DNA from 2 places in the Paenibacillus chartarius genome. Region 1 is predicted to be linked to the other one. Evidence: riboswitches for the same ligand, from Rfam matches in the RefSeq annotation. Region 1 holds a riboswitch; the other holds the start of a gene.
The links. Region 1 has a riboswitch for cyclic di-AMP ahead of ACFFK0_RS27470 (resuscitation-promoting factor). Riboswitches for the same ligand answer to the same signal wherever they lie in the genome.

Region 1 (5,738 bases):
ATGTGGTGACGATTCTGCGCGAAGAGAAGGCCTCGGAAGTGGGCGGCATCATGCACTGCTTCTCCGGCTCGTGGGAAACGGCCAAAATGTGCCTCGATATGAATTTCTACATTTCCTTCGGCGGCCCCGTCACATACAAGAACGCCAAGCAGCCGAAGGAAGTGCTGCAGCAGGTGCCGCTGGACCGGCTGCTGATCGAGACGGATGCCCCATATCTGACCCCGCATCCTTACCGCGGCAAGCGCAATGAAACCGGCTACGTGAGGCTGGTTGCCGAGGCGGCTGCGGAGCTGAAGGGCATCTCGCTGGAAGAGCTGGCGCAGGTGACGACCGATAATGCGATCCGCCTGCTGGGGCTGAGATGAAAGAACGCTGCTTTCCGACCATTCGCATGGAGGGGAGCAGCGTTTTTCATTTTTCATGCTTGCTTCGGATAGGCGGCGGTGTTGTGTTGAACGGCTTCCTGACCATGGAGGATACTGGCACTGTTCGACCTCGTTCATCACACATGCGGCCCCGGACGAACTCTTGCTCTTTCCACATGCGGCCCCGGACGAACTCCTGCTCTTCCCTCCTTGCGGCGCTAACGATTTCGTGTACTTCCTCGATGCGGTCCGGACGAACTCTTGCTCTTCGCTCCAAGCGGCACCTAATGACTTCGTGCACTTCGCGCCACAAGGCATCGTCAATTTCTCGAACTTCGCGTCATACTAACCGTTCGATCTCTCGAACTTGCACCATACGGCACCGTTCGAGCTGCAGACATAATGCGACGCCCACACGCTTGTCTGAACCCGCCTGCCGCCCAGCTCATCGCCGCCCCGCGCCTTCATCTGAGCGCACCGCCTGCAACCCCAGCTCGACGACACCTTATTGCAACTGAAAGCTTCCCTCCCGAATCAATGCAAACGTGCAGGAATGTTGACCTGCTGATCTACGATGCCCGGGTGCATCAGTATGTCGTAGATCCAGACTACTTCTACAATAATAGCGGGAAGTTGTGGAGGCTTATTCAGGAAACAAGAGAAATAGCGGATCGACAAGGATTTATTTTATCGATTTGGTCGTTGGTCCCCCGAATAGAGGATCCATAGACCTTTATTTATCTGCAAAGCCAAGCAATCAGGGCATTTTGGGGCAACTCAGGAAAAATAAGACCTCGGGGATCCGCTATTTCTAATTTCCAGCAGGTATCAAGTAAAATCACGCCTTCATACGGTCTAATTTAGGCTGCGGCTTCGAAGGTTAGAAAGCTGGCATTTTTCCGCTTGGAAAAGCGCGCGTCTGAAAAGTCAGCGAAAGCCGCTATCTCTTGCTGCGGGCCACAAAATGTCCCTCTATACTCTGCTGACTGCTGCTTGAGTGGCGTTAAGCTATAGAATCGACGCCGAGCAACCAGCACTACGTCTCACAACCAGCTTAACGCCTAAACGCGCCCGTCCATAGTTCGGCGTAAGCCGGTCATCCTTGTCAAAGGACTGTTAACAAGGGGCTATCCCCGGAAGCACCGCGCCCCAGCATCCCAATCTATCCGTCCGCCCCGCCGCTCCTCTCAAATTTCCGCTGCAGCGACGGCCGCAGCTTAAAGCGAAGCCCCAGCAGCACGGCACCCAAGGTCAGCAGCGGCATCAAAGCCGACCATACCCCGTGCGGCGCCGTAAGCGCATAAACAATACTCTGCAAAGCGGCCTGCAGGACGGCGAGCGGCGCCACCAGCCCCAAGACAGCCGATGTCTGCAGCCGCCGCTCGACCGGATACAGCTCCAGCCAAAACGTATACCGATGGGCATCGCCGAGTGCGGACAGCTGAACCAGGCCGAGCAGCGGTACCGCAGCAAGAAACAACGATTTCAGCCACAGCTCCGATACGAACCCGACGAGCAGCAGACCGACAAGCAGCAGGCGGGCATACATCCCGAACAGCTCCGTCCGAAGCAGCGTCTTCTCGTACAAGAACGTAAACGTATGCTCCCGACGGACGGCGAGCCGGCGAGACAACAAGCCGAGCCAGCTCCGCCGGCGCACGGGCCCGGGCAGCTGGGGCACGTCGGTGAACCAGCGGAACCAGCGGTACAGCCGTTTGCGCTGGGCCGCTTCGCGCTGCAGCAGCCGATCCCAGCCGACCGTAAATAATCTACTATTATATAGAAGAAATGCCCAGAGCATGACAGTTATCCCTACGGACAACCAGCCCCAGCCCAGACCATATCGGAACCATGCCCAGACACACACGGCCGCAGCGGCCAAACGAAACCAGACGAGCGCAGTCCGGCGACGAAGGCTGACGAGGCGCATTTCCTGCCAGTCGGCATACAAGTGGCCGGCCTTCACTGCAAGCGCAGTGGCCAGCGCTCCCGCCAGCGGCTGCACTCCTGGGTGAAAATGGACATAGAGCGGCCAAATCAGCGTCAATGCGGCGAGCGTTTTGCCGGCTTGCACAATGAAGCTGTACCGGAAAGCCCCGCGAAAATACGGTCCGAGCCTGCCTTCCATCGGCACCAGGAACACGCGGTCCGCCGGCTTGAGCAGCGTGCGGACGCCGCCGAACGTCAATGCGGGTGCCAGGATGAGCATAACGACCCATAAGTCCGGAAAATCGTCCGGCAGCCGACGCAGCACGCTGCCATATTCATAAGCGCCCCCGATTACCGCCGCAACGAGCACGAGGACGAAGCCGCCGCGCGCAACGTCGCGCCAATACGTCAGCGACTCCTGCACGAAGCTTGTAAAACGGCGTCGCCAAAGCTGCCCTGCGGTTCGCCCCGCCGTCACTTCAGGTTTCGACAGAGACATCAGCGGCGGTCCTCCTTGATCAGCTCATAGAAGACGTCGTCCAGCGCGGCGTCGCTCTTGCAGCCGGCCGTTCGGCGCAGCGCCGCCATGTCGCCGGACGCCACGATTCGACCGCGCTGAAGTACGACAAATTTGTCGCAGTAAGGCTCGATCGTCGACAGAATATGAGAGGAAATGAGCAGGCTGGCTCCACGGCGCTTGCGCTCCACCATAAGCTCAAGCAGGGAACGCATGGCGAGCGGATCGAGCCCGAGGAAGGGCTCGTCGATTACATATAAGGCAGGCTCGACCAGGAACGCATTCATGATCATGACCTTCTGCTTCATTCCTTTGGAGAGCTGGATCGGGAGGCTGCCCAGCTTGTCCGTCATGTTGAACTCGGTCAGCAGGCGCTCCATCCGCGAATGCAGCTGCTCGCCGGTCAAGCCGTAAGCCATGGCCGTCAGCTCCAGGTGCTCGCGGACCGTCAATTCATCGTAGAGCTCCGGCGTTTCGGGCACGTAAGCGAAGGCGGCGCGGTAACCGAGCGGATCTTCCTGCAGCGTCCGGCCGGCGACGCGGACTTCGCCCTTCTGCGGCAGCAGGAGGCCGAGGATGTGCTTGATCGTCGTGCTCTTGCCGGCTCCGTTCAGACCGAGCAAGCCGACCATTTCGCCGGGCTGGACGGTGATCTGCAAATCTTGCAGGACCGGCTTCGCGGGCAAATATCCGCCGTAAAGCCGGTCGATTTGTAGGATCGGGATCATGGATATGCTCCTTTTTTTGCCTAATTTCCTCCGCCTTTGTAACCCAATTCACAAAAATGAATGTATACGGACGAGAAACGTAGGAATTAAGCGATAAAGTGAACTTTTGTTGGGAAAAACGCCGCAATTAAGCCGATTTTGGTATTGCGGTTAGCTTTACAGTTGCTTTAATCGGACGTAAACTACTTTCATAATAACTTAAAAAAATACCAATTTACCAATCGCTTAATTTCCGCAAGGAAAACGGGGGAACCGGGTTGTTGTTTCGGGGTGAATCCAAGGGCTTAGTTACGCAAGTCCGAGGTAGGGCGACTCTAGCGTCCGAATCCGTCAGCTAACCTCGTAAGCGTGTTTAGAGAGGTAACCTTTGTCGTGTCTTATTGTCAACTTCCATTATTGACAATTAACTAAAGACCACGGGGAAGACGTCCTCTTCTCTGGCGGCCTTTTTTTGTTGTCTTCAAGCACTTTGGCATCATGGGAGGGCGCTGCTCGTACAATCGTATCATGGGAGGTGATTTGCCGCTCACACGATATCGATGGTCAGACAGAACGCATTAACCATTAAACCTTAGTCACGTCATTTTGATCATGCGTAACACTCGACGGCGGGGCTTTGAAGGAGGACCGAAGAAGTGGGAACTTTTCCAAGCGCGGAAACCCATGTAAAGCGATCATCCAGCATGACCTTCGCATTGCGATGGAAGCATGAAAACTTGCGTCTAACTATGACATTATCCTTACTGTCATGCGCGATTACTTTCATGTTTTTGGTGTTGTTGTACGGTACGGCTACCAAGAGCGTATCCGTAGTAGTGAATGGACAGGAACAACAGGTGAAAACTCGAGCATTTGTCCTGCAACGCCTACTGGATGAACAAGCCATTACGATCGGAGCGCACGATCGCGTATCCGCCGACCTCGGCGCAAAGCTGACGGACGGCATGAAGATCACGATCGACCATGCGAAACCGATCCGATTGACTGCTGACGGAGAGACGAAAACTGTATTCACCACAGGCAAGACGGTACAAAGTGCATTACAGGAATTGAATATTGCGCTCGGCGAGCTGGATAAAGTCGTTCCGCCGCTGGAAACCGGCATCAGCGAGGATGCGTCGGTGCAGGTCATTCGCGTGAAGAAAGAGATTGCGGAAGTGAACGAAGCGATCGCTTTCGAAACGGAGAAGAAGAATGATTCTACGATCCTCAAGGGTAAAGAGAAGGTTGTGCAGGAAGGCAAGGAAGGCGTACTGACCAAGACGATGGAGAAGGTATATGAGGATGGCGTCCTTGTTGCCGAGAATGTCGTCAACCTGGAAGTCGCCCAGGAGAAAGTGAACAAGGTCGTGGCGGTTGGCACGAAGGCGCCGGTAACGGTGCTGTCGGCGAGCTCGCCGGATGTCGATGCCGTCTCGAAGAGCGGCAAGACGTTTAATTACAAGCAAGTGTTGAACAACGTGTCGCTGACCGCTTACTCGGCGGGCGTCGCCTCGACCGGGAAAGACACCGACAGTCCGGGCTACGGCAAGACATACACGGGTACTACAGTAACGGAAGGCCGTACGATCGCTGTTGATCCGAAGGTCATTCCGCTCGGCTGGTGGGTATACATCGACGGCATCGGTTTCCGCCGGGCCGAAGATATCGGCAGTGCTGTGAAGGGCAATAAAATTGATGTTTATTTCGAGAACGAAAGCTACGCGAATCGCTTCGGCACCAAGTACGGATACACGGTGTACGTCATCGGTCCGAAGAAGCCATCTGAGGATTGAGCATAATCGGCTCTGGGCATACTACAAAGTATCCGGAGTTGCACATACAGAAGCTGGAGAAGAAGAGGATATCCTCTTCTTTTTCTCTGCATAGGGAAGTACGAACGGTATGATGGCCGAGAGTAAGAACGGGAGAGCTGCGTGTGATTCAGGAAATTATTGTCGTTGAGGGCAAGGATGATACTGCCGCCATCAAGCGAGCTGTCAAAGCGGATACAATCGAGACCGGCGGGTCCGCCATCGGAAAGGACGTGCTGCGCCGGATTGCGCTGGCCAAGGAGCGCCGGGGCGTCATCGTGTTTACGGATCCGGATCATGCCGGAGAACGCATCCGCAAGATCATATCGGCCAAAGTGCCGGGCTGCAAGCATGCGTTTCTGCCGCAGGAGCTTGCGGAGCACAAGGGGGACATCGGTGTCGAGAA
Region 2 (5,738 bases), on a different contig from region 1:
GGCGATATGGAATACGACAACGCATTGAAAAATAGATTGAAGCGGATTGAAGGCCAAATCCGCGGCGTGCTCGGAATGCTCGATTCCGGAGAAGACTGCCGGGACATCGTGACTCAGCTGTCGGCCGTACGGACGGCTGTCGACCGGACGATCGGTGTCGTGATTGGTGCAAACCTGCAGCACTGCATCTCCGAAGAGCTGGAGAAGGGCAATAGCCCCGACAAAGTCATTCAAGATGCCGTCGAGCTGCTCGTGAAGAGCAGGTAACGACCAAGCGAGATAACGGCAACAAACATAGAAGCCGGGTAAGGTTGAGCCTTGCCCGGCTTAGATTTTATTGACTCAACGTTCCTAACTGCCCCACATTATAATACGCGTCTAGCGCCTACGTATTTCGGCCCCCAGTAAGAGCTGTACAGATTGGCGACATGAACGCCGTACGAAGTCGTCGCCGAGATGAAACGATTATCTCCTATGTAGATGCCGACATGAGATGTCGTCTTTCCGACCGTCCGGAAAAATACGAGATCGCCCGGCTGCAGCTCGCGAACGTGGTCGCCGACGGTATACATTTCCCGGGACGTCCGCGGCAGCTCGACGCCATGCTGGCGGTACACGTACTGAACAAAGCCGGAGCAATCGAAGCCGTCCGGCTTCGTGCCGCCCCATACATACGGCACTCCCAAATAATCTTCGACGGTGTCGACGATCAGATTCGAAGTTGCAGGAACGGTTTGCACGGCGGGAATATGGCTTTGACCGTCCGTCGCCACGAGCGCCGTGCCGGTCTCTTCGTCCCACCTTGCAGCATGCCCGAGCCATCTGATTACGGACGCGTACGGCACCGTAAAGCGTCCTGCCTCCACCTTCGGCTCGGCCTCCAGCAGCTCGGGCAATCCGTCCGCCGATGCCGTTATCGACCCTTCGAACAGATCCAATTGTTTATTCCCTTTACGAAGCGTCACATGTGCAGCCGGGCTGTAAAAGCCCCCCGCATTGAAGCCAACCTCCACCTGCACTCCCAAAGCTTCCGCGAGAGGACGAACCGGAACAATGAGCCGTCCTTCGGCATTGACATAGGGCTGTAAATCGGGAAATGCCAGCACCGTATCATTCACCTGCACGTATACAGCCGCCTTAGGATCGGGGCTCCGGATGCCGTCGCCCGCCGCCCCGTAGGCGGGTACCGGCTGCATCGCCGCAAATCCCGCCGCGATCAGCACCGCTCTCACCAGCTTCTTGTGCGGTAATACGATCCGTTTCAATGACTTCGATCCTCCTATTTCATGGATGCTTTCTCCATAAATATCGAGACTGCCTCATTTTGGACGGAATCGCCCTTCTTCATGTATCCAATGATTGGAAACAGCACGGATAATAACCGTTCAATCGCACAAACTATGACAAAATCACACTGGGGGAGGGTTATGACGTGAGGAATAAGTCGCTCTTCATCGGAATCGCCGCCTTGGCGATCGTTGCAACGGGAGGCGGCTGCGGACTTGCCGGCGGGGGCAGCGGCGGAAGCCGCACCGAAACCGGTGCAGCGGGAATGGCACTCCCGGAACCGGAACGGCCTGCGGTAACCGAGCTCGAACCCCGCAAAACGACCGTCCGGACCGAGACGGCTGCCCCCCTGCCTGCTCCGATTCCGCCAGCATCGCCCGGAGCGGCCGTTCCCGAACCGATTCCGCCCGCCCAAGTAAGCGAGCCAAAGCCCGTGCCGGTGCCGCCGTCCCCGGCAGCCCCGGACACCGGAAAGCAAGGCGTTTCGGCATCGGCCGCCGCAAACCCGCGCGACACCGGATCGGACGATAAGGAATCCGAGAAGCCGGTCAAGAAGCCTGCCGCGAATGCAAAGAAAGAACGTCCGGAGAAAAAGTCCGTTCCCGTACAGCAGCACCGTATTGCGCAGAAGTCGTTGACCCTTGCGCAGCTGCGGATGAAATACTCGGATTATTTTAAAGTTGCCGGTTCCGCTTCAGAGAACAACATCGCGCTCACCTTCGATGACGGCCCTGACGATAAATATACGGCTCAAGTGCTGGACGTGCTGAAGAGCATGAATGTCAAAGCGACGTTCTTCGTCATTGGATCCAAAGCGAAGGAATACCCCGAGCTGGTGTCGCGCATGGTACGCGAAGGCCACAGCATCGGCAACCATTCCTACAGCCACGCGGTGATGCCCAAGCTGTCAACGGCCAATTTCGAGAAGCAGATTGAATCGACCCAATCGATTCTGAAAGAGCTGGCCGGCTACGAGCCGCGTCTGTTCCGGCCGCCATACGGCGCGGTCAACGAAGACCAGGTGCGCTGGGCCGGCGAGCATCAGTTCCTGATTGTGAACTGGAACGTAGACTCGCTCGATTGGAAAAGCTTGAAGGCGGATCAGGTGAGCAGCAATATATTGGCTGCGGCGCGGAGCGGCTCGATTATTTTGCAGCACTGCGGAGGCGGGCAAGGACAAGATTTGTCGGGTACGGTACAGGCTCTGCCCGGTGTCATTCAATCGCTGAAACAGCAAGGATACCGCTTTGTTACGGTACCTGAGCTGCTGCATGTTTCGAAGGCCAAATAACCATGCAAAAGCCCCCGTTCCCGTCAATCGACGGAGTCCGGGGGCTCAAAGCTTTTCTTATTTCAGTACGTAGATCGTCACGTTTTGCAGACCGAAGCTCCAAGCGTTGCCGACGGAGCGGGGAATGAACATGTCGATCCGGTTTCCTTTAATCGCGCCGCCCATATCCGATGCCGTGGCGACTATTCCGGTCGGGAGGCCGCTAAACGTATAGCCGGTTACATACACCTTTGTGCCGAGCGGAATGACGCTCGGATCTACCGCGATCGTACCGAGAGCGAGCGGTTTGCCGAAGTAGTCGACAGCCCCCCACGCCCCGTTTTCACTCGGACTGTCCGAATAAGCGCTCGCAACGGCCGAGATCGTCTTGCTGTACGCCAAGACCTCGCCGCTTGCAGCGGTAACGGTCGGCTCTGTGGACGCTGCCCGCATGAGGGTTGCCGCTTCCGCCGGCGCTTCGGCCGATGCAGTATGCACCGTGCCTGAGGCTGATGTTTCCGGCAGCCGAATCGTTAATCCCGGGTATATGTTCGTTGCCGAAACATCAGGGTTCGCATCCACCAACGCCTGAAGCGGCACGTTTAGCTTTTTGGAAATAAGCCAGAACGTATCGTCGCCTTGCGCAACGTAAGTATGATCCGCGGCCGCTGCGGCGTGAGCCGGCGAGCCTCCTGCAGCCAAACTAAAGCCGAGCAGCGACAAGCCCAGAACAAGGCCTGCGCGCCATGGAACGGTTGACTTCACAGTCATCGTATGCAGTTACCCCTTTGATTATATTGCCTACGAGGTTAGTTGACGGGTTCGGACCAAAGGTTAGTCCCTACTCGGGTTTCGACACCGAGATTCACCCCTGACGAACGATCAACGCACACACGCGTGCCGCGTTTTTCCGTTCGCCGAAAAGCGTCCCCCGCACCTCTCCGGAAGGGGAGGTTTCGGCTCCTGAAACTGTACCATACGACAACAAGGGGTGAAAACCCGCAAAATTTTCCATCCGCTCTGGATCGTCCTGGCGAATCGTGCAGCGGCATCCAGCAGCGTGCTTAAGGAAGGGCCAATTTTCCCATAACCGTTGCCGTTCTGGCTCCGGTCGCCGACGGCATATTGTTCGGGACGCCATGCACGAAATGACAACCAAGCAGTGCAAATACAATCGCTTCCTTGGCGTCACTGTCTATACCGAAAGCGTCCGAGCGGTGCACCTGCTGCTCCGGCAATTCGCCGGCCAGCATGCGCAGCAGCGTATCGTTGCGGGCACCGCCGCCCGATACGATCACATCGCGAACCGCCATGTCCGGGAAAATAAAGCGGCGATAGCCGTCCGCAATCGAGCGGGCCGTGAACGCCGTCGCCGTCGCGACTATATCGGCATCGGCCGCGCCAGCCGCTCTCGCTTCGGCGATCCACGATGCGGCAAACGCTTTGCCGAACATTTCACGGCCTGTCGTCTTGACCGGCGGCAGTGCGAAATACGGGTGCGCCATGAGCCCTGCCAGCAAATCCTCCCTGACTGAGCCCGAAGCCGCCCAAGCACCTCCCCCGTCGTAGACGAGCCGGCCGCCGCTCAGCTCCAAAACCGCTTGATCGATGATCATATTGCCGGGTCCGGTATCGAAAGCGACGACCTGCTCCGGCTTGCCGCCGGCCGGAATCGCCGTGCAGTTGCCGATGCCTCCGATATTTTGAGCGATGCGCCCGTGGCGCTCATCCCGCAGCAGCAAGTAGTCGGCATAGGGCACTAGCGGCGCCCCTTGGCCGCCTACCGCCATGTCCGCTGTCCGGAAGTCGCCCACAGTGACGATGCCCGTCTCCTTGGCGATGACGCTGATGTCGCCGATCTGCAGGGTGGAACGCACCCGGTACGGATGTACGGGATCGTCTGTCGGGAGGTGCCAAACCGTCTGGCCGTGCGACGCAATCAGGTCGATTTCCGCCAAGCCGATGCCCGCATCGTTCGCAGCTAGCCTGACCGCCTCGGCGAAACGCGCACCCAAGTAGAAATTCATCCCGCAAACGTCGGGCGTTGACGATTGATCGGTCGAGCAAATGGCCTTCAACCGCTCCCTCAGCTCGGCCTCAAACGGATACGAACTAAAATGCACCATCTCGATCCGGCTGCCCGGACCGGCGCCTTCGATGCGGACGATCGCCGCGTCGATCCCGTCCAGCGACGTGCCCGACATGAGGCCGGCCACGAGCTTGGTCCTCTTATTCAGCAGGGCCGCGAGCAAGGTCGGTCACCCCCCAGCCGGCCTGAACATGCGGAGCGATCGACACCGGAAGCTTTCCCTTCGGCGCGATCCGGCCGGCAAGTACGCTGGCGGCGCTTTCCAAGGCCAGCGGTCTGCTTTCGTAGGTGCAAACGTATGCCGGCGCCTCCGGGAACGAGGCCCAATCGTACGGATTTCGCGTCGCTACGACGATCGGCCGTTTCCCCGCTGCAAGTAAACCGTTCACCAAGCCGGCCTGATGCGGGTCGAACGCCGCATTATACGTCGCTACGACGATTTGGTCAAACTCCGCAGCTATTGTAAGCGTTTGCCCAAGAAGCGCTTTCGTATCCGTCAGCGGGATCAGCTCCTCCCGTACGTCGAAGCCGAGCGCCGACAGCGCCTTGCCGAGCGTAAGCTGCGTCTTCATAACATCATCGACCATCGTCACGACTGACGGCTCAATAGCAATGACGAGTGTCGGTTCCGCCGCCAGCGGCAGCAGTCCGCCGTCCTTGACAACCGTAACGCTCTTCTCGCTGAACCGCCGCGCTGCCGCCAAGTGCTCGGCCGTGCCCACGGCTGCAAGACGCTCCGTCAATGGCTGATCTTCTTGTGCGCCTATGATGCCGCGCTTAGCCTTCAGAGCAAGCAGCCGTTCCACGGAGGCGTCGATCCGCGCTTCGCTCAGCCTTCCTGTGCGCACCGCATCCGCAATGGCCTCGATCGCCCCTGTCTGCAGCTCGTACGTGTGGCTGAGGAGAACCGCATCGGCGCCCGCTTCTATCGCCGCCACTGCGGCTTGAACCGTCCCGAAATGCTTCGAAATCGCATGCATTTCCATGCAATCGGTCACGATCACTCCCTTGTAGCCCAGCTCCTCCCGCAGCAGTCCGGTCAACACGCGGTGAGACAGCGTGACGGGCAGCCGCTGCGGCTCGAACGCCGGA

Region 2: linked by a shared signal. The riboswitch ahead of ACFFK0_RS16770 (3D domain-containing protein) and the one ahead of ACFFK0_RS27470 (resuscitation-promoting factor) in region 1 are both predicted to bind cyclic di-AMP.

What each region holds. Positions count from the first base shown of each region.
Region 1 covers NZ_JBHLWN010000110.1:49,088-54,825, reverse strand. Annotated here, with positions in the region: gene ACFFK0_RS27490 (TatD family hydrolase) at 1-365, shown strand, start outside; gene ACFFK0_RS27485 (hypothetical protein) at 711-833, opposite strand; gene ACFFK0_RS27480 (ABC transporter permease) at 1,528-2,793, opposite strand; gene ACFFK0_RS27475 (ABC transporter ATP-binding protein) at 2,793-3,539, opposite strand; cyclic di-AMP (ydaO/yuaA leader) riboswitch at 3,752-3,904, shown strand; gene ACFFK0_RS27470 (resuscitation-promoting factor) at 4,223-5,314, shown strand; gene rnmV (ribonuclease M5) at 5,458-5,738, shown strand, end outside.
Region 2 covers NZ_JBHLWN010000068.1:51,054-56,791, reverse strand. Annotated here, with positions in the region: gene ACFFK0_RS16785 (metal-sensitive transcriptional regulator) at 7-267, shown strand; gene ACFFK0_RS16780 (C40 family peptidase) at 366-1,265, opposite strand; gene ACFFK0_RS16775 (polysaccharide deacetylase family protein) at 1,433-2,578, shown strand; gene ACFFK0_RS16770 (3D domain-containing protein) at 2,636-3,328, opposite strand; cyclic di-AMP (ydaO/yuaA leader) riboswitch at 3,339-3,529, opposite strand; gene ACFFK0_RS16765 (anhydro-N-acetylmuramic acid kinase) at 3,622-4,809, opposite strand; gene nagZ (beta-N-acetylhexosaminidase) at 4,787-5,738, opposite strand, start outside.